Linked DNA regions of Paenarthrobacter nicotinovorans. The main gene of each other region encodes a partner of the protein of the gene in region 2 in a complex. Links are inferred from orthologs where the notes say so. Each region holds a gene or a part of one and is shown on either strand. Other genes may lie near its edges. The genes, in order: uvrA and mfd.

Region 1 (6,335 bases), 750 kb from region 2 along the record:
ATCGGGACCGTCCGTTTCATGACCTGGTGGCGAGAATCCAAGCTGCTAAGCCCAGCCATGTGGTGGATCTGGGCTGCGGCCCTGGCAACATGACTGCCACTTTGGCGGACCGCTGGCCCGCGGCACACGTTGTTGGGATTGACTCGTCGCAGGAAATGCTGGCCAAAGCCGCGTCATTGACGGGTCATTACAGTGGGCTGGCCTTCAAACAGGGCGATATTGCTGAGTGGATGCCGGACAACGATGTCGACGTCGTGGTGACGAACGCTGCCCTCCAGTGGGTCCCCGGGCACCAGGAGATGCTCGCCGCCTGGCTCGGAGCGCTAAGGCCAGGCGCTTGGTTTGCCCTGCAGGTCCCGGGCAACTTTTCGTCGCCCTCCCACGCATTGATGCGTGAACTCGCCGGTTCGCCGCGATGGCGGACGCGACTGGATGGGGTCCTGCGGCACGATGACGCGGTGGGCAGTCCCGCGGACTACTTGGGCATAATGCTCGACGCCGGATGCTCGGCTGACGCATGGGAGACCACCTACCAGCAGGTACTTACGGGGGAGGATCCGGTGCTGGAATGGGTACGGGGCACAGGACTGCGACCCGTCCTTTCCGCCCTGACCGCGCCCGAAGCCGACGCCTTCGAAAAGGAATACGCAGCCATGCTGCGCCAGGCCTACCCGTCGACGGCCCACGGTACGGTGTTTCCGTTCCGCCGTATTTTTGCGGTGGCGAGGAAGCACGCGTGAGCCGACATACATTTATGACCGGCCAGAGGAACACGCACCCTCATGTCTTGTCCCATGGTGGTGCCGCTGGTCTAATTCTCGGCATGGACCAAGGACGCAATCCGGATCTGCCGCCGACGGTGGCGCACGTGCCTGCCAGGAGCTCATCATGACGCCCGCAGGGGATTTCCCCGGGAGCTGGCGACCCAACGCCGGCAGTGCTGTGGCGCTCTTTGAACAGTTGAGGCTCCGCATCATCGAACTCGCAGATTCAGGCGTTCTCGCCGTGGGGTCGAAACTGCCGCCCGTCCGGAACCTGGCAGGTGTACTGGACGTGGCACCCCATACAGTCGCCCGGGCATATAAGGAGCTGGAAGCAGCCGGCGTTGTCGCTACCCGTGGACGCAACGGGACAGTAGTGTGTGCCCGCGATGACCGTTGGGGGGCACTGGCCGAAGTTGCCGCCCAGTACGCAGCTGCTGCCAAGGCCCAAGGCGCTTCCTTCGCCGAGGCAGTGCAGCTTTTCGCTGCCGCTTACGACGCCGATTGATACCGATCGGTAGCATGTGAGGCACGACATGGAAATTCGAAGAAGTTTTCGATTAGCATTGGTGGGTGCCCAAAGCCTTAGCTGAAGATGCAGCCATCGATTCCCTGAACAGCGCTTCCGTCGTTTCTGATAACAAGCCAGCCAAGCCGGATCTGTCCCGCCTGGTGGTCAAGGGAGCCCGGGAACACAATCTGCGCAACGTGGATCTCGACCTCCCACGCGACGCCATGATCGTCTTCACCGGACTCTCTGGTTCCGGTAAGTCCTCCCTGGCTTTCGACACCATCTTCGCCGAAGGCCAGCGCCGGTACGTCGAATCATTGTCGGCGTATGCACGCCAGTTCCTTGGTCAGGTCGACAAGCCCGACGTTGACTTCATCGAAGGTCTCTCGCCTGCGGTGTCCATCGACCAGAAGTCCACCAGCAAGAACCCGCGTTCCACTGTGGGCACCATCACCGAAATCTACGACTACATGCGCTTGCTGTGGGCGCGCGTTGGCCGCCCGCACTGCCCGGTCTGCGGTGAGCCGATTACGCGGCAAACACCCCAGCAAATCGTCGACCAACTCCTGGAGTTGGAAACCGGCACCCGCTTCCAGGTCCTCGCTCCGGTCGTCCGCGGCCGGAAGGGTGAATTCGTTGACCTCTTCAAGGAGCTGACGGCCAAGGGTTACTCCCGTGCCCGGGTTGACGGCGAACTGGTCCAGTTGAACGATCCGCCCAAGTTGGGGAAGCAGTACAAACACACCATCGAAGTCGTTGTTGACCGCCTGGTGGTGAAGGAAGAGATCAGCCAACGGCTCACGGATTCCGTGGAGACTGCACTGGGCCTGGCCGAAGGCCGTGTGCTGGTTGAATTCGTGGACCTGGACGCTGAAGATCCCGCACGTATCCGTGCCTACTCCGAGAATCTGGCGTGCCCCAACGAGCACCCTCTGGCCATCGACGAGATCGAGCCGCGATCCTTCTCCTTCAACAACCCCTTCGGTGCCTGCTCTGCCTGCAGCGGCATCGGCACCAAGTTGGAAGTCGATGAGGAACTGATCGTTCCCAACCCGGAACTTTCGCTGGGCGAAGGCGCGATTGCTCCGTGGTCCCTAGGGACAGCGACCACGGAGTACTGGAACCGCCTCCTTGAAGGCCTCGCACACGAACTCGGCTTCTCCATGAAGACCCCGTGGGAGAAGCTCCCCAAGGATGTCCGGAACACGGTACTTCACGGCAAGGACCACAAGGTCGTAGTCCAGTACAAGAACCGTTTCGGACGTGAGCGCAAGTACAGCACCGGCTTCGAAGGAGCCATCCAGTACGTTCACCGGAAGCACGGTGAAACGGACTCTGACTGGGCCCGCGACCGGTACGAAGAGTACATGCGCCAAATTCCTTGCCCCGAGTGCAACGGAGCCCGCCTGAACCCGGCATCGCTGTCCGTACTGATCAACGGGAAGTCCATCGCCGAGGTGGCCGCGCTCCCGATGCGGGAATGCGCAGAGTTCCTCGGAAGCCTGACGCTGACCAACCGGGAAGCCCAGATCGCCAACCAGGTTCTCAAGGAGATCCAGGCCCGCCTGACGTTCCTTCTGGACGTTGGCCTGGAGTACCTCAATCTCGAGCGCCCTTCCGGCACGCTGTCCGGCGGCGAGGCCCAGCGCATCCGGCTGGCCACGCAAATTGGCTCGGGCCTGGTCGGCGTCCTGTACGTCCTGGATGAGCCCTCCATCGGCTTGCACCAGCGCGATAACCGACGCCTTATCGAGACCCTCACACGGCTTCGGGACCTGGGCAATACGCTCATTGTGGTCGAACACGACGAAGACACCATCCACGAGGCCGACTGGGTGGTGGACATCGGACCCGGCGCCGGCGAGCACGGTGGCCAGGTCGTCCACTCCGGTACCTACAAGGAACTCCTCGAAAACACGCAGTCCCTCACCGGTGACTATCTGGCCGGGCGCCGGAAGATCGATATTCCTGCCAAGCGCCGCAAGTACGACAAGAAGCGGGAGCTTAAGGTTGTTGGCGCCAGGGAGAACAACCTCAACAACGTTGACGCTACGTTCCCCCTCGGTCTGTTCACTGCGGTCACGGGTGTCAGTGGTTCGGGCAAGTCCACCTTGGTCAACGAGATCCTGTACAAGGTCCTCGCCAATAAGCTCAACGGAGCCAAGCAGGTAGCCGGACGCCACCGCTCCGTGGCCGGCCTGGAGCACCTGGACAAGGTAGTGCACGTCGACCAGAGCCCCATTGGCCGTACGCCGCGCTCCAACCCCGCCACCTACACGGGCGTGTTCGACAACATCCGCAAGCTGTTTGCGGAGACCACCGAAGCCAAGGTGCGCGGGTACCAGCCCGGTCGTTTCTCCTTCAACGTCAAGGGTGGCCGCTGCGAAGCCTGTTCCGGCGACGGCACGCTGAAGATCGAAATGAACTTCCTGCCTGACGTCTACGTTCCGTGCGAGGTCTGCCATGGGGCCCGGTACAACCGCGAGACGCTGGAGGTCCACTACAAGGGCAAGACCATCGCGGACGTCCTCAACATGCCCATTGAAGAAGGTGCGGAGTTCTTCGCCGCCTTCACCCCGATCGCACGGCATTTGAACACCCTTGTGGACGTTGGACTTGGCTACGTCAGGCTCGGCCAGCCTGCCACGACACTTTCCGGCGGCGAGGCCCAGCGCGTGAAGCTGGCTGCGGAGCTCCAGAAGCGTTCCAACGGCCGCAGCATCTATGTGCTGGACGAGCCCACCACGGGATTGCATTTCGAAGACATCAGGAAATTGCTGATGGTCCTCCAGGGCCTTGTGGACAAGGGCAACACCGTCATTACCATCGAGCACAACCTGGACGTCATCAAGTCGGCGGACTGGATCGTGGACCTTGGCCCCAATGGTGGTTCCGGCGGCGGACGAATCGTCGCGACCGGAACCCCGGAGCAAGTAGCGAAATCCACGGAGAGCCACACTGCCACCTTCCTGGCTGAGATTCTGGGTTAGAAGTATTCCGGTAGCGGCATGCGAGTTTCAGGCATGCCGCTACTCGTGAGAAACTAACCCGGTGACTCAAACAAAGGTGCCCGTAATATTCGATCTGGACGGCACCCTTGTCGATCCTGCCGGCGGTATCACCGGAGGCATTTCGCTCGCCCTCCAGGAAATGGGCCTTCCTGTTCCGGAAGAGGCCGTACTGAATTCCATGGTGGGTCCCAAGCTCAGTGATTCCCTTCTGCATTTGGCTGGCGTTCCCGGCGAATTGGTGGATGAGATCATTCACCGTTATCGGCGTCACTACAAGGAAACCGGTATTGGTCAAAGCCGGCTTTATCCGGGAGTCTTCGACCTCCTGGAGTTCTTTGCCGAAAGCGGCCGCCCCGTAGCGGTAGCCACGCAAAAGCCACAGTCCATTGCGCGGCTCGTCCTCGACCACCACCGGATCGCGGACTTCTTTCTTTCAATCCGTGGTGCTGCTGATGACGAGTCCGCGAAGGCAAACACGGCACCGGGGAAGGTCGCGATCGTCGGGGCAGCCCTTGCCGATCTGCATTCCCAACCAGCGGTCATGGTGGGGGACAGGCATCAGGACGTCGCCGGAGCGATGGCCAACGGATTGGACTGCATCGGCGTCAGCTGGGGTTTCGCACCTGACGGCGAACTTGAAGAAGCGGGCGCCGTGGCTGTTGTCAGCACGGCCCTTGAACTGCGTACGCGAATTGAAGAACTTGATGCTGTCCGTGCGGCGGCCCTTAGCGAGGTACAAAACGATGGCAGTCTTTGATGCGATCCGGTGGACAACCCGCGGACTGATCTCGTCCACATGCCGGCCAACAGTCATCGGACTTGAAAATGTCCCCAAAAGCGGACCTTTCATCGTGGCACCAAACCACCTTTCCTTTCTGGACAGCGTGATCGTCCAGGCCTTGATGCCGCGGCCCGTTGCGTTCTTTGCCAAGGCCGAGTACTTCACCACCAAGGGTGTCAAGGGCGCCGTGATGAAGTCGTTCTTTGAAGCCGTGGGTTCAATTCCCGTGGAGCGCGGGGAGCAGGCGGCCAGTGTGCAGGCACTCAAGACCCTCCTGGACATCCTCGAAGCCGGGAAGGGCATCGGCATCTACCCCGAGGGCACCCGCTCCCGGGACGGGATCCTTTACCGCGGCCGAACAGGAGTAGGCTGGCTGGCCTTGACCACGGGCGCCCCGGTGATACCCGTTGGCCTCATCGGCACGGAAAAGCTGCAACCTGCGGACAAGAACGCCGTCCGACCGCAGCACTTCACCATGAAGGTCGGCGAACCGCTCTATTTCGAGAAGACGGGCCCTGACCATTCCCTCCCGGCCCGCCGGGAGGTCACTGACAAGATCATGGACGCGATTGCACTGCTCAGCGGGCAGGAACGTTCTGGCAGCTACAACCAGAGCAAGTCGGTGGACTAGGCTTCCGGCGCACTGCACTGGCGTTTAGCAGCCAGTCCGGTTCACTAGACTGGACGTGTGGCAGATCCATCAACTTACCGACCCCGGACCGGTGAAATCCCCACTACCCCGGGTGTCTACCGCTTCCGTGACCCCCATGGCCGGGTCATCTACGTGGGCAAAGCGAAGAACCTCCGTTCAAGGCTGAACTCTTACTTTGCCAACCCTGCGGGGCTGCTCCCCAAGACCCATGCGATGGTCCATGCAGCCAGCAGTGTTGAATGGACCGTGGTGGGCAGCGAGCTGGAATCCCTGCAACTTGAGTACACCTGGATCAAGGAGTTCAAGCCTCGGTTCAATGTTGTTTTCCGCGACGACAAGACCTATCCCTACCTGGCCGTGACCATGGGGGAGAAATTCCCCCGGGTACAGGTCATGCGTGGCGAACGCAGGAAGGGCACCCGCTATTTCGGTCCCTATACGGCGGGGGCCATCAGGGAAACCATGGATACGCTCCTCAGGGTTTTCCCGGTCCGAAGCTGCAGCCCGGGAGTCTTCAAGCGGGCCGAAGCCAGCGGACGGCCCTGCCTGCTGGGGTATATCGACAAATGCTCCGCGCCCTGCGTAGGCCGTGTGACTCCTGACGAGCATCGGGGGCTGG
Region 2 (7,034 bases):
GGGGGAAGAAAATCGCGCGCTGCTTATAGAGGCTCCCGTCGCCGTCGGGCTCCACCGACAACTCAAGCCAGGCACCACCCGGGGCGCGCATTTCGGCGCGCAACCGCAGCAGGTGGCCGCGGTCGATGGCTTCAACCCGCCACCAGTCCACCACTTCGCCGGTGTTCAGCGTCTTGGGGTGCCTGCGGCCGCGGAGCAGCCCCGCGCCGCCCTGCAGCTTGTCCAGCCAGCCGCGCACCCGCCACGCCAAAGGCAGCGAGTACCAGCCGTTCTTGCCGCCGATGCCCTCGATGATGGTCCACACATGCTCCGGCTTGGCTTCGCTATGGAAGGTCCGCTCGTCCAGGAACACTTTGTAGCCGGCCCAATCGGGGTCGCTGGGCAGGGGATCGGCGTCGATACCGGCGTTGGCCCAGGTGGTCTCCACCTGACCGTCCCGTTCCTTGCCCAGCGCCAAGGCTACGGCTCGCCGGTAGGAGGTCAGGCCGCCGTCGGGCTGCTTGATGTAACGGTCGACGTCGTGCTCCCGCGATACGGCGTCGTGCTGCAGCGACTGCACCAGCGGCAGCGACATGGACAGTGGAATCGGCGTTACCAAGGCGACCCACAGTCCGGCGAGTTTCGGCGCGGGAACGGGAAGCGCGATGACCAGCCGGCGAGGCAGGCCACGTTCCACGGCGTACTCGTTCATCATCTCCTTGTACTTCAGGACCTCCCGTGAGCCGATGTCGAACGAGCGGTTCAGCTTGTCCGGCAGGGCCGCCGCCGCCACGAGATAGTGCAGGACGTCGCGCACCGCGATCGCCTCAATCCGGTTGTTGACCCAGCTCGGCGCGGGCATGACCGGGAGGGTGTCGGCCAGGTGCCGGATCATTTCGAAGGATGCGGAGCCGGAACCAATCACCACGCCCGCCTGGAACACGATCGAGTCCACGGGTGATTCGAGGAAGACTTTGCCCACGGTTTCGCGGGAACGCATATGTGTGGACAGTTCCGTGTTCTCCGGGTGCAGTCCGCCGAGGTACACGATCCTGTCCACTCCGGCCTCCGCAGCTGCCCCGGCGACGAGGCGGGCCATGGCTTCTTCCTTGGCCTCGAAACCGCTGCCCGACGCCATGGAATGGACCAGGTAGTACAGGACGTCCACGCCGTTGAGCGCCTCGGAGAGGCCGTCGGCGTCGGACAGGCTGTTCTCAATGATGTCGACGTCGTCATGCCACGGAACGTCTGCGATTTTTTGGGGCGTGCGGACCAGGACTTTGACCTTGTGGCCGGCTTCGAGGAGCCGGGGGACCAGCCGACCGCCGATGTAGCCGGTGGCGCCGGTCACCAGCACTGTCCTGGTGTCCTGCGTGGTGTTGGAATGCGTAGCTTCCGAAGGCTGCAAAGGAACTCCTGTGGCTGGGGGTGGAGGTAGGCTGGAATGACCCGGCATTCATCTGAATTTCCGGGCATTTGTGTTGCCTGCCCTTGGACCCACCCTAGGAGTTTCTGCCATGAGCCTCAACGGTCTGCGCCGCGCACTGGCGGAGGACAAGACTTTCGCGCGCGTTCGTACCGAGGCGGAGCGGTCCTTCAGCGACCGGAACGCCGACTACCAGATCAGCGCCCCCACGGGGATGCGTGCGGTGTTGCTCGCCGAAATGGCCGATGCCCTGGCGGACACCGGCGCCGATGACGCGGCAGCCCCGGTGGTCCTGGCCGTGACCGCCACCGGCCGTGAAGCCGAAGACCTCACCGCGGCGCTCTGCTCCTACCTCCCCGCGGACTCTGTGGCCACCTTCCCCAGCTGGGAAACCCTCCCGCACGAGCGCCTTTCGCCGCGGTCGGACACCGTGGGACGCCGCCTGTCCGTTCTGCGCCGCCTGACCCATCCGGAAACCTCGACGGCGGCCCCGTTGCGTGTGGTGGTGGCTCCGGTCCGCGCTGTGGTCCAGCCGATCGTGGCCGGCTTGGGTGACCTGGTGCCGGTCACCCTGCAAGTAGGCCAGGAACGCTCCTTCACCGACGTTGTCCGGGCCCTCTCCGACGCCGCCTACGCGCGCGTCGACATGGTGACGCACCGCGGCGAATTCGCCGTCCGTGGCGGAATCCTCGATGTCTTCCCACCCACCGAGGACCACCCGATCCGGGTGGAGTTCTTCGGCGACGAGGTGGATCAGATGCGCTGGTTCGCCGTGGCCGACCAGCGTTCCTTGAGTGCACCCGGGATCCACCACCCCACGGAACTGCATGCCCCTCCGTGCCGGGAAATCCTGATCACACCCTCGGTAATGTCCCGTGCGGCGAAGCTGAAGGCAGACATGCCCGCGGCGGCCGACATGCTGGAGAAGATCGCAGGGGGCATCGCCGTGGAGGGCATGGAATCCCTGGCCCCGGTGCTGGTGGATGCCATGGTTCCGTTCGTGGACCAGCTCCCGGCCGGCTCCCTGTCCGTTGTGATCGAACCCGAGAAGGTGCGCACGCGCGCGCACGACCTCGCGGCGACCAACGAAGAGTTCCTGGAAGCGGCCTGGTCCACGGCGTCCGACGGCGGTGCGGCGCCCCTTGATTTGTCGTCACAGGCCTCCACTGACTTGCACGCCGCCAGTTTCCGCTCACTGACCGATACCCGCTCGGCAGCGCTGGAACACGGCGTGTCCTGGTGGTCCATCACCTCCCTCGCCTCTGACGAGGACCTGGTCCTGGACATCGATGTCCTCAACATGCGTGCCCGCGAACCGCGTGGCTACCAGGGAGATGTGGCCGAGATGCTGGAGTTCATCGGCTCCCGTGTCCGCGAGCAGTGGCGCGTCGTAGTGGTTACGGACGGCCCGGGTCCCGCGCAGCGCCTGGCTGAACTGTTCCACGACGCAGAGATTCCCTGTTCCCGCGTCGACTCTCTGGATCAGGAACCCCAACCGGGCATCATCGAGGTGACCACTGCCGCCGTCGGACGCGGTTTTGTCCTGGACGGCCTCAAACTGGGGCTGCTGACCGAAGCCGACCTGCTGGGACGGGCGACAGCGAGCTCCACCAAAGACATGCGGCGCATGCCGTCCAAACGGCGAAACGCCGTGGATCCTTTGCAGCTGCACGCGGGTGACTTCGTGGTCCACGAACAGCACGGAATCGGCCGGTTTGTGGAGCTGATCCAGCGCAAGGTGACCGGGACGTCGTCGTCCGACGCCGGGCTGCGCGAGTATCTGGTGCTGGAGTACGCGCCGTCCAAGCGCGGTGCCCCTGGCGACCGGCTGTTCGTACCGACGGACCAGCTGGACCAGGTGACCCGCTACGTGGGCGGGGACACGCCTGCGCTGAGCAAAATGGGCGGCGCGGACTGGGCCAGCACCAAGTCCAGGGCACGCAAGGCCGTCAAGGAAATCGCCGGGGAACTGATCCGGCTGTACTCTGCCCGCATGGCATCCCGCGGCCACGCTTTTGCACCGGACACACCGTGGCAGCGCGAGCTCGAAGAAGCGTTCCCCTACGTGGAAACACCCGACCAGTTGACCACCATCAACGAGGTCAAAGCCGACATGGAGCGGGAAATCCCCATGGACCGGTTGGTATCGGGTGACGTCGGCTACGGCAAGACCGAAATCGCCGTCCGCGCCGCCTTCAAGGCTGTCCAGGACGGCAAGCAGGTGGCGGTGCTCGTGCCAACCACCCTGTTGGCGCAGCAGCACTACGAAACCTTCACTGAACGCTTCTCCGGCTTCCCGCTGCGCGTGAAGCCGCTGTCCCGGTTCCAGACCAGCAAGGAAGCCAAGGAAACGGCCGAGGGCGTCAAGAGCGGCGCTGTCGACGTCGTGATCGGTACCCACCGGCTGCTGTCCAAGGACTTCGAGTTCAAGGACCTCGGCCTGGTGATCGTGGACGAAGAGCAGCGCTTCGGCGTGGAACACAAGGAAGCGCTGAAGAAGATGCGCACCAACGTGGACGTCCTGGCGATGAGTGCCACGCCCATTCCGCGAACACTGGAGATGTCCCTGACGGGAATCCGCGAAACGTCCACACTGGCCACACCGCCGGAGGAACGCCACCCGGTGCTGACCTATGTAGGTCCGTACACCAACAAGCAAACCTCCGCCGCGATCCGCCGTGAACTCATGCGCGAAGGGCAGGTGTTCTTCGTCCACAACCGGGTGTCCTCGATTGAACGCATTGCCGCGCAGATCCGTGAACTGGTTCCCGAAGCCCGGGTGGAAGTTGCCCACGGCCAGATGTCCGAGAGCCGCCTGGAAAAAATCATCGTGGACTTCTGGGAAAAACGCTTCGACGTCCTGGTGTGCACCACCATCATCGAAACCGGCCTGGACATCTCCAACGCCAACACCTTGATTGTGGACGGGGCCGACAAGTACGGCCTCTCGCAGCTGCACCAGCTCCGAGGCCGCGTAGGCCGTGGCCGTGAGCGCGCCTACGCCTACTTCCTCTACCCTTCCGAGAAGCCCTTGGGTGAGGTGGCGCTGGAACGGCTCAAGGCAGTGGCGGCACACAACGAGCTCGGCGCCGGCATGCAACTGGCCATGAAGGACCTGGAAATCCGCGGCGCAGGCAACCTGCTCGGCGGAGAACAGTCCGGCCACATCCAAGGTGTCGGCTTCGACCTCTACATCCGGCTTGTGGGCGAGGCCGTGGCCGAGTACCGCGGTGAGGCTGAAGAGAAGGCCGCCGAGATGAAGATCGAGCTGCCGGTCAACGCGCACCTGCCCCATGACTATGTTCCCGGGGAGAGGCTGCGTCTTGAGGCGTATCGGAAGCTCGCTGCCGCCATCACATATGAGGCCATTGATGAAGTCCTGGCCGAACTCGTGGACCGTTACGGTGAGCCGCCGCTGCCGGCCCAAAACCTCATTGCCGTGGCGCGCTTCCGGGTGGGTGCCCGCGAAGCCGGCCTGTCCGACGTCGCGCTCCAAGGCAACTTCATCCGCTTCTCGCCGGCGCAACTGCCCGAATCCAAAACCATGCGCCTGAACCGCATGTACCCGGGCTCCCAGGTCAAGCCTGCGCTCGACGCCGTGCTGATCCCCAAGCCCAAGACGGCCCGGATCGGCGGACGTGACCTCCAGGACGCCGAGATCCTGCAGTGGGCCAACAACGTCATTGAAGCGATCTTCGCCGAAGCCCCCGTGAAGGCAGGCTAGGCGAATGATGGGAGGACACCACGCCGCGTCGGGAGCCGCGGCGTGGATAGCTATTGCCTCAACCGGCCCCTACGCGCTCGGCTGGTACCCGCTGGATGCCACTGGAATCCTGATTGGCGCCATGGCGACGGCGGGAACGGCCTTGGTATGCGACTGGGACCACCGGCACAGCACCATCGCCAACTCGCTGCCGCCACTGTCCAACGTGATTGCCGTGGGCATCGAGAAAGCCAGCGGTGGGCACCGGCAAGGAACGCACTCACTGCTCGGCGCCTCGGCCTTCGTGGTGCTGGCCGCCATGGCGGCGCAATTCCAGATGGTGACGCCGGTGGGAAAACTGTCGGTGGGTGCCGGACTCTTGTGCATGTTCATGATCAACCTGGCCGCCAAGGCGCTGAACCTGTTCCCCAAATCCGGGTGGATCACCAACTGGCTGTTCGCCCTGCTCATGGCCGGCCTAGTGACGTGGTTCGCCCCGGCCCAATGGGGTTGGCTCCCGTTGTCCATGCTGACGGGCGTGGTGGTCCACATTGTGGGGGACATGATCACCGTTGGCGGGGTGCCGCTCTTGTGGCCGATCGTCATCAAACCACCGAAATTTTTGCGGAAATCCGTTGTCAGTGGAATCTGGCGGGCGAACGGGGCTTTCTCCCTGCCGCTGTTGGGCAGGGCGGGGTCACGGCGGGAATGGTTGGTGCTGATTCCTGTGAGCGGCTACGCCATGGTGGGGATGGGGGCCGCTGCCTGGACACTGGCGAAGCTGCACTGGCCCGCGTTCCTTGCCGCGCTCGCGCTTTAAAAGCCAAACGCGGTGTGACTTACGGCCCATGGTCCCCTTCGGGATGGGCCGTAAGTCACACCGCGTTGCTGTTTGAGGTTTAGCTTTCGCCGGCGGAGTCCGACCGGCCGAGAATGGTCTGGGGGATCCAGAAAGCCAGGGCGAAGAGGCCAAGGCACACGGCCATCGGCCACGGGTTGTCCAGGCTCAGGAAGGAGAGCGAGTAGATGGCGCCCAGGAAGAGCACGATCATGACCAGGAACAAGACAATGCTCGTGCCGAGATTGTTCTCTTTTTCAATGGGGGCACTTGTGGTGTTCTTGGACATTCATTCCTCCTCGGCCCCGCAGGGCTCAAAAATCTCTGGCGGTAGCGGAAGCCTTAGTAGGCAGATGAACCCTGTTCACCTTTAACGATGGCAATTCCGGAACTCGCTCCGATACGTGTTGCACCAGCAGCAATCATAGCCTGTGCGTCGGCCAGGGAGCGCACGCCACCGGAGGCCTTGACGCCGAGGCCGGGCCCAACGGTCTTGCGCATCAGGGCAACGTCTTCAACCGTGGCACCACCGCCGTTGAATCCCGTGGACGTTTTGACGAAGTCCGCGCCTGCCTCCGCTGCTGCCTCGCAGGCGATGACCTTCTGCTCGTCATTGAGCATGGATGTTTCAATGATCACCTTAAGGATGGCTTCGCCTGCGTGGACCGTTTCGGCCACAGCTCGGATGTCGTCCACCAACGCGCCCTTGTCATTGGCGCGGGCCGAAGCCATGTTGATCACCATGTCGATTTCGTTGGCACCATCGAGCACGGCACCACGGGCCTCAAAAACCTTGACGTCGGTGGGCGTGGCACCCAGCGGGAACCCGATCACCGAACAGGTCAGGACTCCTGAGCCCTTGAGCGCTTTGGTGACGGACTTGACCCACACGGGGTTCACGCAGACAGATTTGAACCGGTACTCCACGGCCTCCGCGCACACCTTGAGGATGTCTGCCTCGCTGGCCTCGGGCTTCAACAGCGTGTGGTCGATGTAGGAGGCGATGTTTGCAGGGGCGACGGCTTCGTTGCTCATGGGATCCTTCCGTGCAGGGCGTGGCCGGCCCGGTGGCCGCAGGGTTGTCACTG

The links.
Region 1: the proteins of mfd (region 2) and uvrA are in contact, whole or in part, in a crystal structure (PDB 4DFC), measured with the Escherichia coli proteins. The link is inferred for Paenarthrobacter nicotinovorans from one-to-one orthologs.

What each region holds. Positions count from the first base shown.
Region 1 is NZ_CP089293.1:2,102,860-2,109,194, forward strand. What follows is about bases 945-4,462. They hold uvrA (excinuclease ABC subunit UvrA), read left to right. Parts: upstream 945-1,334; coding sequence 1,335-4,262; downstream 4,263-4,462. Other genes in these bases: JMY29_RS09810 (GntR family transcriptional regulator), read left to right, coding at 945-1,269; JMY29_RS09820 (HAD hydrolase-like protein), read left to right, coding at 4,324-4,462. Outside these bases: JMY29_RS09805 (trans-aconitate 2-methyltransferase), read left to right, coding at 1-740; more of JMY29_RS09810, read left to right, coding at 889-944; more of JMY29_RS09820, read left to right, coding at 4,463-5,040; JMY29_RS09825 (lysophospholipid acyltransferase family protein), read left to right, coding at 5,027-5,695; excinuclease ABC subunit UvrC, read left to right, coding at 5,753-6,335. UniProt on the Escherichia coli protein: The UvrABC repair system catalyzes the recognition and processing of DNA lesions. UvrA is an ATPase and a DNA-binding protein. A damage recognition complex composed of 2 UvrA and 2 UvrB subunits scans DNA for abnormalities.
Region 2 is NZ_CP089293.1:1,350,469-1,357,502, forward strand. The notes cover bases 1,113-5,329. They hold mfd (transcription-repair coupling factor), read left to right. Parts: upstream 1,113-1,496; coding sequence 1,497-5,129; downstream 5,130-5,329. Other genes in these bases: JMY29_RS06430 (SDR family oxidoreductase), read right to left, coding at 1,113-1,387; JMY29_RS06440 (metal-dependent hydrolase), read left to right, coding at 5,134-5,329. In the rest of the region: more of JMY29_RS06430, read right to left, coding at 1-1,112; more of JMY29_RS06440, read left to right, coding at 5,330-5,928; JMY29_RS06445 (hypothetical protein), read right to left, coding at 6,008-6,235; deoC (deoxyribose-phosphate aldolase), read right to left, coding at 6,289-6,981. UniProt on the Escherichia coli protein: Couples transcription and DNA repair by recognizing RNA polymerase (RNAP) stalled at DNA lesions. Mediates ATP-dependent release of RNAP and its truncated transcript from the DNA, and recruitment of nucleotide excision repair machinery to the damaged site.